3 regions of the Mesorhizobium sp. WSM4815 genome follow, and region 3 is predicted to be linked to each of the others. Evidence: predicted binding sites of a transcription regulator. Region 3 holds the regulator's gene; each other region holds the start of a gene.
The links. Region 3 encodes LexA, which represses DNA repair genes until DNA is damaged. Its sites were predicted from a motif close to TGTTCNNNNTGTGTTCNG; they were not measured.
Positions count from the first base shown of each region.

Region 1: a site for LexA is predicted at 2,284-2,301, ahead of AC0L2B_RS13860 (ATP-dependent helicase). Genes of this name have one in related genera too.
Region 2: a site for LexA is predicted at 1,961-1,978, ahead of parE (DNA topoisomerase IV subunit B). Genes of this name have one in related genera too.

Region 1 is NZ_JBVVQS010000091.1:103,269-107,434, reverse strand. Features, by position in the region: gene AC0L2B_RS13875 (Lrp/AsnC family transcriptional regulator) at 1-139, opposite strand, end outside; gene AC0L2B_RS13870 (EamA family transporter) at 229-1,134, shown strand; gene AC0L2B_RS13865 (dienelactone hydrolase family protein) at 1,135-2,040, opposite strand; gene AC0L2B_RS13860 (ATP-dependent helicase) at 2,342-4,166, shown strand, end outside.
Region 2 is NZ_JBVVQS010000097.1:314,208-318,373, forward strand. Features, by position in the region: gene gcvP (aminomethyl-transferring glycine dehydrogenase) at 1-546, shown strand, start outside; gene AC0L2B_RS21120 (GGDEF domain-containing protein) at 618-1,787, opposite strand; gene parE (DNA topoisomerase IV subunit B) at 2,049-4,100, shown strand; gene AC0L2B_RS21130 (Imm8 family immunity protein) at 4,154-4,166, opposite strand, start outside.
Region 3 is NZ_JBVVQS010000097.1:107,779-111,944, forward strand. Features, by position in the region: gene moaC (cyclic pyranopterin monophosphate synthase MoaC) at 1-492, shown strand, start outside; gene AC0L2B_RS20185 (molybdopterin molybdotransferase MoeA) at 492-1,697, shown strand; gene lexA (transcriptional repressor LexA) at 1,802-2,554, shown strand; gene AC0L2B_RS20195 (ComEC/Rec2 family competence protein) at 2,548-4,166, opposite strand, start outside.

The DNA.
Region 1 (4,166 bases), on a different contig from region 3:
GCTCGGCCACGCTCGGCGCCGACAGGCCGACCGAGCGCGCCAGTTCGGCGGTGCTGGTGCGACCATCCTTTTCCAGCAGGCGCAGGATTTTCAGATCCGCCGCATCCAGATCAGCATTTTCGTTTCGAACGCGTTTCAGGAAAAACTCCTTTGTTCAGGAGAACAAATGATCTCTTTGGTCGGCCATTGCCCATATAAAAAGGTAAAACTGCCTGCAATAATGATCCTATGGACGATCAAGCGCAAGCCCCAGCTGCTATCCCTGCCCTCGGCGGCCCTGTCTTTGGCAGGCTGGCGACATCGCTGCCGCCGCATGTCTGGTTCGGTGTCAGCGCTGTGTTTCATTATCTCGGGCCGGCTTTCGCCGTGCTGCTTTTCCCGCATGTCGGCGTGCTCGGCATGGCCTGGCTGCGCATCGTCACGGCCGCCCTTGTCTTCGCGCCGCTGACCCGGCCGTGGACGGCCTTCGCCCGCGCCGACGGGCCGACACGGCTGCTGCTTCTCGGTTTTGGCGCCTGCCTCGGCGTGATGAATTGCTCCTTCTACCTGGCGCTCGACCGCCTGCCGATCTCGCTGGTCGCGGCGATCGAATTCGTCGGCACCATCGGCGTTGCGCTGGTCGGCGTCAGAAGCCCGCGCAATCTCGCAGCGCTTGCCGTTGCCGTCACCGGCACCTTGCTGCTCATCGACGTCAAATGGTCAAGCGACCCGATCGGGCTGTTCTGGGCTTTCCTCAACGGCGCGCTGTTCGTCGGCTACATCGTGCTTGGCCATCGCGTTGCCCGCGCCGGCGCTGGCGACGGCATCGCCGGCCTGGGCGCCGCCATGGCGGTCGCCTTCCTCATCGTGCTGCCGATCGGCTTCACCGATGCGCTGCCGGCTTTCTCGGCGCCGCCACTGCTCATCGCCGCCATCGGCGTCGGCATCTGCTCGTCGGTCATCCCCTATATCTGCGACCAGCTTGCCATGTCGCGGCTGCCACGATCGAGCTTCGCGCTGATGCTGTCGTTGCTGCCGGTCACCGCCACGCTGATCGGCGTCATTGTGCTCCGCCAGATACCAAGCCCCACCGATTGCATCGGCATCGCGCTGGTGGTGGCCGGCGTCGCTTTTCACAAACCGGCAAATGCCTGATCAGGCAAGCTTCTCCTTGAGAAAGGCGATCGTCCGGCCCCAGGCGAGGTCCGCCGCGTTCTTGTCGTAGCGAGCCGCCGACGTGTCATTGTTGAAGGCATGATTGGCGCCTTCATAGACATCGATCGTGTACTCGACTTCGGCTGCATCGAGCTCCTTCCTGAAGGCGTCGATACCGGCATTGGTGCGGGTGTCGAGCCCGGCATAATGCAGCAGCAGCGCCGCCTTGATCTTCGGCACATCCTCGGCCTTCGGCTGCATGCCGTAATAGGCGACAGCGGCAGCCAGATCCGGCGCATTGGCAGCCAGTGTGTTCACCGTGGCGCCGCCCCAGCAGAAGCCGACCGCGCCGACCTTGCCGTTGCCATCCTCGCTGCCCCTGAGGAAAGCGACCGTTGCGACCGCATTGGCAGTGGTTTGCGCCGGATCGAGCTTGGAAAACTGCTCGCGCGCCTTGTCTTCGTCGGCCGGCGTGCCGCCGAGCGGCGACAGGAAATCCGGGGCGAGCGCAACGAAGCCTTCCAGCGCCACGCGCCGCGTCACATCGCTTATATGCGGGTTGAGCCCCCTGTTCTCATGCACGACGATGACCGTGCCGAGCTTGCCGGACTGGCCGGCCGGCTTGACCAGATAGCCCTTCATCTCGCCACCGCTGCCGGGATAGCTGATGTCCTCGCCCGTCACGCGTGAATCGTCCTCGGCAACAATTGCCGCCCGGGCTGAATTCGCCGCCAGCAGCGGTGCGATTGCGGCGGCGGCCGCACCTGATCCGGCAAGCCTGGTCAACTGTTCCATGAAGCGCCGCCGGTCGAGCGTCAGATGCGTGTATTCGTCATACGCGTCGATCATCGCCTGAGTAATGGCGGGTCTGGTGACAGCGGGGCTGGCAGGGCTCGGTTTTGTCATGGCGCTCTCCTCGGCTTCGGGAACATGTCCGCCGCGCAAGATAGGGTAGAAGCCCGCACGGTCCAGTCACGGATCGGTGAGGCGCTGCTGACGCGAGCGCAGGTCCGCCAGACCGGCGGCTGGTCCAGGATGACACCGTTCGACTGGTGCGCTGTCCCACTTTCTCCGACCCGCCGTGCCTGTCGAGCAGGGCCGGCGTTATGGCTGTCGTGCCATCGGATTTGTAACTCCCCCGCCTGGATTGAGAACAAAACGGAGACACTTCTGGCCTTTCGCTGCCGAATCACTACATTCGGGGGAGATGTCCGGCTTTTCGGAAGATATGCCTTTTTTTGATGAACCGAACGCGCGGCCCGTGGCCCCGTCGGGCATTGCTGCGCGCGCCATGGCTGCCCGCAGCGGCCATGCCAATGCGCCCGATTATCTGAACGGGCTCAACCCCGAGCAGCGGCTGGCGGTGGAAACCACAGAGGGTCCGGTTCTGGTGCTGGCCGGCGCCGGCACCGGCAAGACGCGCGTCCTGACCACCCGCATCGCCCACATCCTCGCCACCGGCAAGGCCTTCCCGTCGCAGATCCTCGCCGTCACCTTCACCAACAAGGCGGCGCGCGAGATGAAGCAGCGCATCGGCCTGCTGATCGGCGAAGGCAATGTCGAAGGCATGCCGTGGCTTGGCACCTTCCACTCGATTGGAGTGAAGCTGCTGCGCCGCCACGCCGAGCTTGCCGGGCTCAGATCCGACTTCACCATTCTCGACACCGACGACGTCGTGCGCCTGATCAAGCAGCTCATCCAGGCCGAAGGACTGGACGACAAACGCTGGCCGGCCAAGCAGTTCGCCCAGATGATCGACGGCTGGAAGAACAAAGGGCTTGGCCCCGCCGAGATTGCCGAGGGCGACGCCCGCGCCTTCGCCAACGGCAAGGGCCGCGAGCTCTACAAGGATTACCAGGAGCGGCTGAAGACGCTGAACGCCTGCGACTTCGGCGATCTCCTGTGCCACCCGATCCGTATCTTCCGCGCCAATCCGGACGTGCTGAAGGAATACCACAAGCGCTTCCGCTACATCCTCGTCGACGAGTACCAGGACACCAACACCGCCCAATACATGTGGCTGCGACTGCTGGCGCAGCGGCCGGATGCCAAGCCGATCTCCCCCCTTGAGGGGGAGATGTCGGGCAGGACAGAGGGGGGTGCCTCGCGCCGACAGGCTGGAGGGACAGCGCCCCCCTCTGTCGCCTCCGGCGACATCTCCCCCTCTAGGGGGGAGATTGGGCGCTCTTCATCCGAAGGCCGAGCTAGGTCCACCATAAACATCTGCTGCGTCGGCGACGACGACCAGTCGATCTATGGCTGGCGCGGGGCCGAAGTCGACAACATCCTGCGCTTCGACAAGGATTTCCCCGGCGCCACGATCATCCGGCTGGAACGCAACTACCGCTCCACCGCGCACATCCTCGGCACCGCCTCCCACCTCATCGCCCACAATGAAAGCCGCTTCGGCAAGACGCTGTTCACCGAAAAGATCGCCGAGGACGACGAGAAGGTGCATGTCCATGCCGCCTGGGATTCCGAGGAAGAGGCGCGCGCCGTTGGCGAAACCATCGAGGCCTACCAGCGGCAGAAGCACAATCTCAACGACATGGCCATTCTTGTCCGCGCGTCCTTCCAGATGCGCGAGTTCGAGGATCGTTTCGTCACACTCGGCCTCAACTATCGCGTCATCGGCGGCCCGCGCTTTTACGAGCGCCTCGAAATCCGCGATGCGCTGGCCTTCTTCCGCGTCGTCGCGCAAGGCGCAGACGACCTCGCCTTCGAGCGCATCGTCAACGTGCCGAAGCGCGGGCTGGGCGAAGCCACCATCCGCCAGATCCACGACACCGCCAGGGCGCTGCGCATCCCGATGCTGGAGGCTGCGGAAAAACTCGCTGAGAGCGACGAGCTGAAGCCAAAGCCGCGCGCGGCGCTGCGCGAAGTCGCCGCCAATTTCGAGCGCTGGCAGAAGGCGCTGGAGACCACGCCGCACACCGAGCTGGCCGAGACCATCCTGGAGGAGAGCGGCTACACCGACATGTGGAAGAACGACCGCTCGGTAGAAGCGCCCGGCCGGCTGGAAAACCTCAAAG
Region 2 (4,166 bases), 210 kb from region 3:
GCGATCATTTCCGCCAATTATGTGGCGACGCGGCTCGGAGCGCATTTCCCGGTGCTCTACAAGGGCAGGCACGAGCGCGTCGCGCATGAATGCATCCTCGATACCCGCGTGCTCAAGGACAGTGCCGGCATCAGCGTCGACGACGTCGCCAAGCGGCTGATCGACTATGGTTTCCATGCGCCGACCATGTCGTTTCCGGTCGCCGGCACGCTGATGGTCGAGCCGACCGAGTCCGAGCCCAAGCGCGAGCTCGATCGCTTCTGCGAGGCGATGATCGCGATATCAGGCGAGGCAGCCAAGGTGGCGAAAGGCGAATGGCCCCTGGCCGACAATCCGCTGGTCAATGCGCCGCATACCGCCGCCGAGGCGCTGGCCGGCCAGTGGACCCATCCCTATTCGCGCCTGGAGGCGGCCTACCCCGCCGGCGATGCCGACACGTCAGCCAAATATTGGCCGCCGGTGTCGCGCATCGACAATGTCGCCGGCGACCGCAACCTCGTCTGCTCCTGCCCGCCGCTGTCGGAATATCTGGGGGCGGCGGAGTAGACCATGATCCCGAAAAGTGGAATCCGGTTTTCGGACAAGATCATGGTCTAACAAGAAGATAGAAGCCTCAATCAGGCAGAACGCAAGGCCGGCGCGTCGGCCTTGCTCGCCTTGTTCTGGGCGACGACGCGATTTCGCCCGGCGCGCTTTGCCGCATAGAGTGCGGCGTCGGCTTCGGCCAGCACATTGTCGAGACTGGTGCCATCCGTCCCGCCAAAGCCGATGCCGCCACTGACTGTGCTGCGCAACGGACCAAGCTGGGTGGCGACGACTTCCGTGCCGAAGGCGACGCTGATCTTGCTCGCAATGTCGTAAGCCTTCTCTTCAGTCATCCGCGACATGACGAGGACGAATTCCTCGCCGCCCAGCCGGAAGGCGTCGACGCCGGTCCTGGAGTATTTTCTGACGACAGCGGCGAAGCGGCGCAGAACCTGATCGCCGACCGGATGACCGAATACATCGTTCGTCTTCTTGAAATGGTCGAGGTCGAACATGGCGACGGACATGAGCGGGCCGAAAATCCGCTCGCCGTAGAATGCCGTCAACGCCCGCCGGTTCATCAGCCCGGTCAATGGGTCGGTCATGGTCTCGGCCTTCAGTTCGATCTGCGCCTGCAAATGGTGCAGGGAGAGCGTCAATGCGCCGAGCCCCGTCATGCAGGCGACCGCCACGGCGGAATTCAACCGTTCGGCCCAGTTGTTGGGCGCAACGCCGAGCACCCATTGGCCCTTGACCAGCAGGACCGCGCCGCAAAGTCCGAAGGACAGCGCACAGACGCCGCTCAGGAACGAAACGACCAGCAATATCCGGCGATCATGACCACCTTTGATCCAGAACATCACCCCGATAAGCGAGAGCAGCGCCGTTACCGTCGCGTAGGTGACGATGAAGCCGACGCCGTCAAAGCCCAGCGACGTCGCGCCTGCGCAAACCGCCATCGCAGCCAGGGTCGGCAAGATGGCGCGCCTGTAGTCGTGGACGCCGAGATACTGCATGGCCGACAGGCAGAGGGTCAGAAGGCCCAGGCTGAGAAGCGCAAGTACAATCTGGCAAAGCCAGGGGCTGGGATGCTTGGCATAGTGCCAGAACAAGACCACATGTGCGACGAGCACGAGAATGCCGCACGCCACCGTCAGCACAAAGCGTGCCTGTGGCGCGGTGCACCAGATCGCAAACAGGGTGATGCTGAGGCACGTGCCCGACAGCGCTGCCGCAAGCAGGAGCGAACTGTAATCCAACATGCGTAAGCGACATCTCGGGTTCTGCCGCATTCTAGGTCAGCAGCAATCCGCGAATACCCTTTTTCGGCCAACCTTCCGGCGTAACCTCCGGACAAGGTTTACAAAGCGTCGATGCCCTCGGCCCATTTCCGCCGCTTGGTTGTCGAATGGTTTTGCAGTAAGAGGCTCTATCCTCGAACGTAACGGGAACCTCCGTCGCCTGCCCGCAAAAAGCGTGGCAGTATCGGGTGGTGATTCGCAGCATCGCAATCCAGGACCAGCATGAACGACAGCAACGATCTTTTCGGCAATTTGGACAAGCAGCCGCAACCGGTTCGCGCCACCGCGCGCCCGGCCGACCCGCTGGTGCAGGCGGCGAAGCGCCCGGCATCCCGCGACGGCAGCGAGAGCTACAGTGCCGCCGACATCGAGGTTCTGGAAGGGCTGGAGCCGGTGCGGCGGCGGCCCGGCATGTATATCGGCGGCACCGACGACAAGGCGATGCACCATTTGTTCGCCGAGGTCATCGACAATTCGATGGACGAGGCGGTCGCCGGCCACGCGACTTTCATCGATGTCGAGCTTTCGGCCGACGGATATCTGGCGGTGACCGACAATGGCCGCGGCATTCCGGTCGATCCGCATCCGAAATTCAAGAAGCCTGCGCTCGAAGTCATCATGACGACGCTGCATTCCGGCGGCAAGTTCGACAGCAAGGTCTACGAGACCTCGGGCGGCCTGCACGGCGTCGGCGTCTCCGTCGTCAACGCACTGTCGGACCATCTCGAGGTCGAGGTCGCGCGCGGCCGCCAGCTCTATCGCCAGCGCTTTTCGCGCGGCGTTCCGGTGACCGGCCTGGAGCAGCTCGGCGAGGTGCATAACCGCCGCGGCACCAGAATACGCTTCCATCCCGATGAGCAGATCTTCGGCAAGGGTGCGGCATTCGAGCCGGCGCGGCTCTATCGGATGACGCGCTCGAAGGCCTATCTGTTCGGCGGCGTCGAGATCCGCTGGACCTGCGACCCCTCGCTGATCAAGGAGAAGGACACGACGCCCGCCAAGGCCGAGTTCCATTTTCCCGGCGGCCTCAAGGACTATCTGAAAGCCTCGCTCGGCGACGAATTCCAGGTCACCCGCGAAATCTTTGCCGGCAAAAGCGACAGGCAAGGCGGCCACGGCTCGCTCGAATGGGCGGTGACCTGGTTCGGCGGCGACGGGTTCCTCAACTCCTACTGCAACACCATCCCGACCGGCGAAGGCGGCACCCATGAGGCTGGCTTCCGCAACGTCTTGACGCGCGGCCTACGCGCCTATGCCGAGCTGGTCGGCAACAAGCGCGCTTCGATCGTCACCTCGGAAGACGTCATGATCTCGGCGGCGGGCATGCTGTCGGTGTTCATCCGCGAGCCGGAATTCGTCGGCCAGACCAAGGACCGGCTGGCGACGATCGAGGCGATCAGGATCGTCGAGGCCGCGATCCGCGATCCCTTCGACCACTGGCTGGCCGACAACCCGCAGGAAGCTTCGAAGCTGCTCGAATGGGTGATCGCGCGTGCTGACGAGCGGGTGCGCCGCCGCCAGGAAAAGGAAGTCTCGCGCAAGAGCGCGGTGCGCAAGCTGCGCCTGCCCGGCAAGCTCGCCGACTGCACGCAGAATGCCGCGGCCGGCGCCGAGCTCTTCATCGTCGAGGGCGATTCGGCCGGCGGCTCGGCGAAACAGGCGCGCGACCGCGCCAGCCAGGCAGTGCTGCCGCTACGCGGCAAGATTCTCAACGTCGCCAGCGCCGGCAACGACAAGCTGGCTGCCAACCAGCAGATTTCCGACCTGATCCAGGCGCTTGGCTGTGGCACGCGGTCAAAATACCGCGATCAGGATCTGCGCTACGACCGGGTCATCATCATGACCGACGCCGACGTCGACGGCGCCCATATCGCTTCGCTGCTGATCACCTTCTTCTACCAGGAGATGCCGAGCCTGGTCCGCGACGGCCATCTCTACCTGGCGGTGCCGCCGCTCTACTCGATCCGCCAGGGCGGCAAGGTCGCCTATGCCCGCGACGATGCGCACAAGGACGAACTGCTGCGCACCGAGTTCACCGGGCGCGGCAAGGTCGAAATCGGCCGCTTCAAGGGGTTGGGCGAAATGATGGCCGCCCAGCTCAAGGAAACCACCATGGACCCGAGAAAGCGCACGCTGCTCAGGGTCGATGTGATCGACGCCGAGGCGGCGACCAAGGATGCGGTCGACGCGCTGATGGGCACCAAGCCGGAAGCCCGCTTCCGCTTCATCCAGGAACGCGCGGAATTCGCCGAGACGGAAGTGCTGGATATCTGAATTTCTTCGGCTCGGCGAACCGCAAACGGCAGGCAGTGTCTCAGTTTGAAATTTCAAAGGCGATAG
Region 3 (4,166 bases):
GCCGCTCTCACCCATCTTGGCGCGGAAGGCGAAGCCAATATGGTCGATGTCGGCGACAAGGCGGAGACGACCCGCACGGCAATCGCCGAAGGTCTTGTCTCGATGCGGCCTGAAACACTGAAAGTGATTCTCGACGGCGATGCCAAGAAAGGCGACGTGCTGGGTACGGCGCGCATCGCCGGCATCATGGCGGCCAAGAGGACGCATGAGCTGATCCCGCTCTGCCACCCGCTGCTGTTGACCAAGATATCGGTAGACATCGAACCGGACGCGAAGCTGCCCGGCCTGAAGGTCACGGCGCTGGCCCGCGTCACCGGCAAGACCGGCGTCGAGATGGAAGCGCTGACCGCCGTCTCGGTCGCCTGCCTGACCATCTATGATATGGCCAAGGCGGTCGACCGTGGCATGGCGATCTCCGGCATCAGGCTGGTGGAAAAGACCGGCGGCAAATCCGGCGACTACAAGGCGGACGCCCAGGGGGCAGGCCGATAATGGCGCTGCTTGCGGTCGCCGAGGCGCTCGAGCACCTGCTTGCGGATGCTGCGCCCTTGCAGGCTGAAAGCGTCGCCCTGATGGACGCCGCCGACCGCGTGCTGGCGGGGCCGCTCATGGCGCTCCGCACCCAGCCGCCATTCAACGCGTCAGCCATGGACGGCTATGCCGTGCGGGCCGACGATGTCGCGTCCGTGCCCGCGAGACTTTCGGTGATCGGCATGGCGCCGGCCGGACGCGGCTTTGCCGGAACAGTCGGCCCGGCGCAGGCCGTGCGCATCTTCACCGGCGCGCCGCTTCCCGCCGGTGCCGACACCATCGTCATCCAGGAGAATGTCCGCGACCTCGGCGGCGGCATGGTCGAAGTGACCGCGCCGACGGTTGAAGGCCGCAACATCCGCCGCCTCGGGCTCGATTTCTCGCAGGGCGACATGCTGCTGGAGAAAGGCCGCCTGCTTGATCCGGCGGCATTGTCGCTGGCGGCGTCGGCCAACCACCAGCAGGTCCGCGTGGTGAAACGGCCGCTGGTCGCCATCATCGCCACCGGCGACGAATTGCTGCCGCCGGGCAGCGACCTTGGCCCCGACCAGATCATCTCCTCCAATGCCTATGGCGTCGCCGCCGCGGCCCGCTCGGTCGGCGCCAGCGCACTCGATCTCGGCATCGCCCCCGACCGCAAGGAGGCGATCGCCGCGCTGGTGACAAAAGCCGTCGACGCAGGCGCGGACGTCATCGTCACGCTGGGCGGCGCCTCGGTCGGGGACCATGACCTCGTCCATGACGTGCTGACCGGCGAAGGCATGGCGCTCGATTTCTGGAAAATCGCCATGCGGCCCGGCAAGCCACTGATGTTCGGGCGGCTGGGCGCCATCCGCTGCATCGGCCTGCCCGGCAATCCGGTGGCCAGTCTGGTCTGCACGCAGCTCTTTCTGAAGCCGCTGCTGGCGCGGCTCGGCGGCCGCGCCTTCCGCCAGGACATGCGTCAGGCGCGGCTCGGCGCCGCCATGCCGGCCAACGATCTCAGGCAGGACTATGTACGCGCGGTGGTGAAGGAAGAAGCTGGCACGCTTGAGGCAACGCCGTTCAGTATTCAGGATTCCTCGATGCTCAGAATGCTGGCCGACGCCAACGGACTGGTCGTGCGCGAGCCATTCGCTCCCGCAGCCGCAGCGGGCGCCGCCTGCAGCGTGCTGATGCTACGCTGAACAAAACGTCAACACATTCATTAAACTTTAAATGGTTGCGGAACACAACTGGAACAGATAGTGTTTGTTCTGGGTTTGTTTTTCTGATTCTGTTGGGGGTCGCGATGCTGACACGCAAACAACATGAACTGCTGATGTTCATTCACGAACGGCTGAAGGAAAGCGGCATTCCGCCCTCGTTCGACGAGATGAAGGAAGCGCTCGACCTCGCCTCCAAATCAGGGATCCACCGGCTGATCACGGCGCTGGAGGAACGCGGTTTCATTCGCCGCCTGCCCAACCGCGCCCGCGCGCTCGAGGTGCTGCGCCTGCCCGATTCGATCGCGCCGGGCCTCAATGCGGCGCGCAAATTCTCGCCGAGCGTCATTCAAGGCAGCCTTGGCCAGGGCGGGCTTGGACAGGGCGGCCTCGGACGGCAGATCAAGCCGGCGCCTTCGCGCATGCGTGCTGCCGGCAATGACGACGACGTCGTTGCCACCGTCTCCATACCGGTGATGGGCCGCATCGCTGCCGGTGTGCCGATCGACGCCATCCAGCACCAGACGCATTCGATCTCGGTGCCACCGGACATGATCACCGGCGGCACGCACTACGCGCTGGAGGTCAAGGGTGATTCGATGATCGAGGCCGGCATCTTCGACGGCGACACGGTCATCATCCGCAACGCCGATACGGCCCAGCCTGGCGAGATCATTGTCGCGCTGGTCGACGAGGAGGAAGCGACGCTGAAACGATTCCGCCGCAAAGGTGCCTCGATCGCACTGGAAGCCGCCAATCCGGCCTACGAGACGCGCATCTTCGGGCCGGACCGGGTCAAGGTGCAGGGTAAGCTCGTCGGACTGATCCGGCGTTACTGAGCGGCAGGCTTCTTGGGTTTCTCGGCTTTTCGGTAAGGCGGCAGGCCCCTCGCCTCGCGCGAAAATCGCCGCTGCTCATGCCAGGGCCTGTATGGCTGTCTGACGGCAAAACGGATTTCTGCGCGCGTCGTCGCCGATAGCGGATCGAAGAAGACGGCGGCACTGCCCATGCGGGCGAGCTGCCGTTTGGTGACGACGAGAACCAGCGGATTGCGGCAGGGTTTGTAATAGGCTGTGGCATCGTCGATGACGATCAAATCCGCAAAGGCACAGGCCGGCCGCGCGGTTTTGCGGTTGTCGGCGAGCGCGATGAGCGCGCCGGACGGATGCCGGGCCAGGCACAGGCCGGCAGTGCAGGTGAAAGGCGCTCCCGGCGGCAGGTCGGCCGGGTCGGCGATGTCGAACTGCACATCTCCTTTTTCGAATGTCTCCGGCTCGACGATCGTCGTTGAAACCAGCGCATGTTTCCAGTTGTCGGTGGTGAATTCGTTCGAACGCACCCGGTTGACGGCAAGTTCGCCGCCGCCGATCGGCAGCGCCACCAGATGCGCATCCTCCGAAATCAGCACGTCGGGGGTGCGCGTCTCGGAAATCGTCAGCAGGCCGGCGAGCGCAAAGGGAAGTGCCGCAAGCCGCAGCCATGTCGTCGCCATCGTGGCGATGACCAGGGCGACCGTCACCAGCAGGACCGATTGCAACGAGATCAGGCCGACTGCATCGACCGGCGAACGCTCCGAAATCCATCCCGAAATTGCGATCATCGCCGTCAGGCCCTTGCCCATCATGTAGAGGAAAGGGCCGTCGAGGCCGAAAGGCATTGCCAAGGCGCTCAGGACGGCCAGGAACATGACGATCGTGACGATCGGCATGACGGCCAGATTGGCGAACAGGCTGAGCGGCGAGACGCGCTGAAAGTGCCAGATGGCGAAGAGCGCGGTGGCGCTGCCGGCAATGATGGAGGTCATTGCGATGGTGCCTGCCCCAGCGACGAGTTTGCGCGTGACGAAAGCGACCGGTGACCGTCGCTGTCGCGGCGCCTTGGCCTTGTCGGCACGGTAGTCGGACCAACCGGCATAGGCGCCCACGAGAGCCGCAGTCGCGGCGAAGGACATCTGGAAGCTTGCGCCGACCACCTCATGCGGCGACACGACGATGACGGCGATGGCCGAAATCGCCAGGTTGCGCATGGTGAGTGCCGCCCGGTCGAACAGCACGGCGACAAGCATTACCGCCAGCATGATGAAGCTGCGTTCAGCCGCGACCACGATACCGGAAAAGATCAGATAGGCAGCGATGGAGACGAGTGCGGCAGCAGCCGCATATTTCTTGACCGGCCGGCGCGACGAAAAGTCGGGAAACAGCGCAAAGGCGCCGCGCAGCAATCCCATGACGGTGCCGGCGACAAGCGCCATGTGCAGGCCGGAAATGGAGATGATGTGGTAGATGCCGGTGCGCCGCATCGATTCGTTTATCTCTTCGGGGATGCCGGCACGCACGCCGACGATCAGCGCAGCGGCAATCTCCCCCTCGGCACCACCGATGCTGTCCCTGATATGGTCGGCGATGGTTTCGCGCGCCTTCTCGATCGACGAAGAAAGGCGTGCGGTTAACG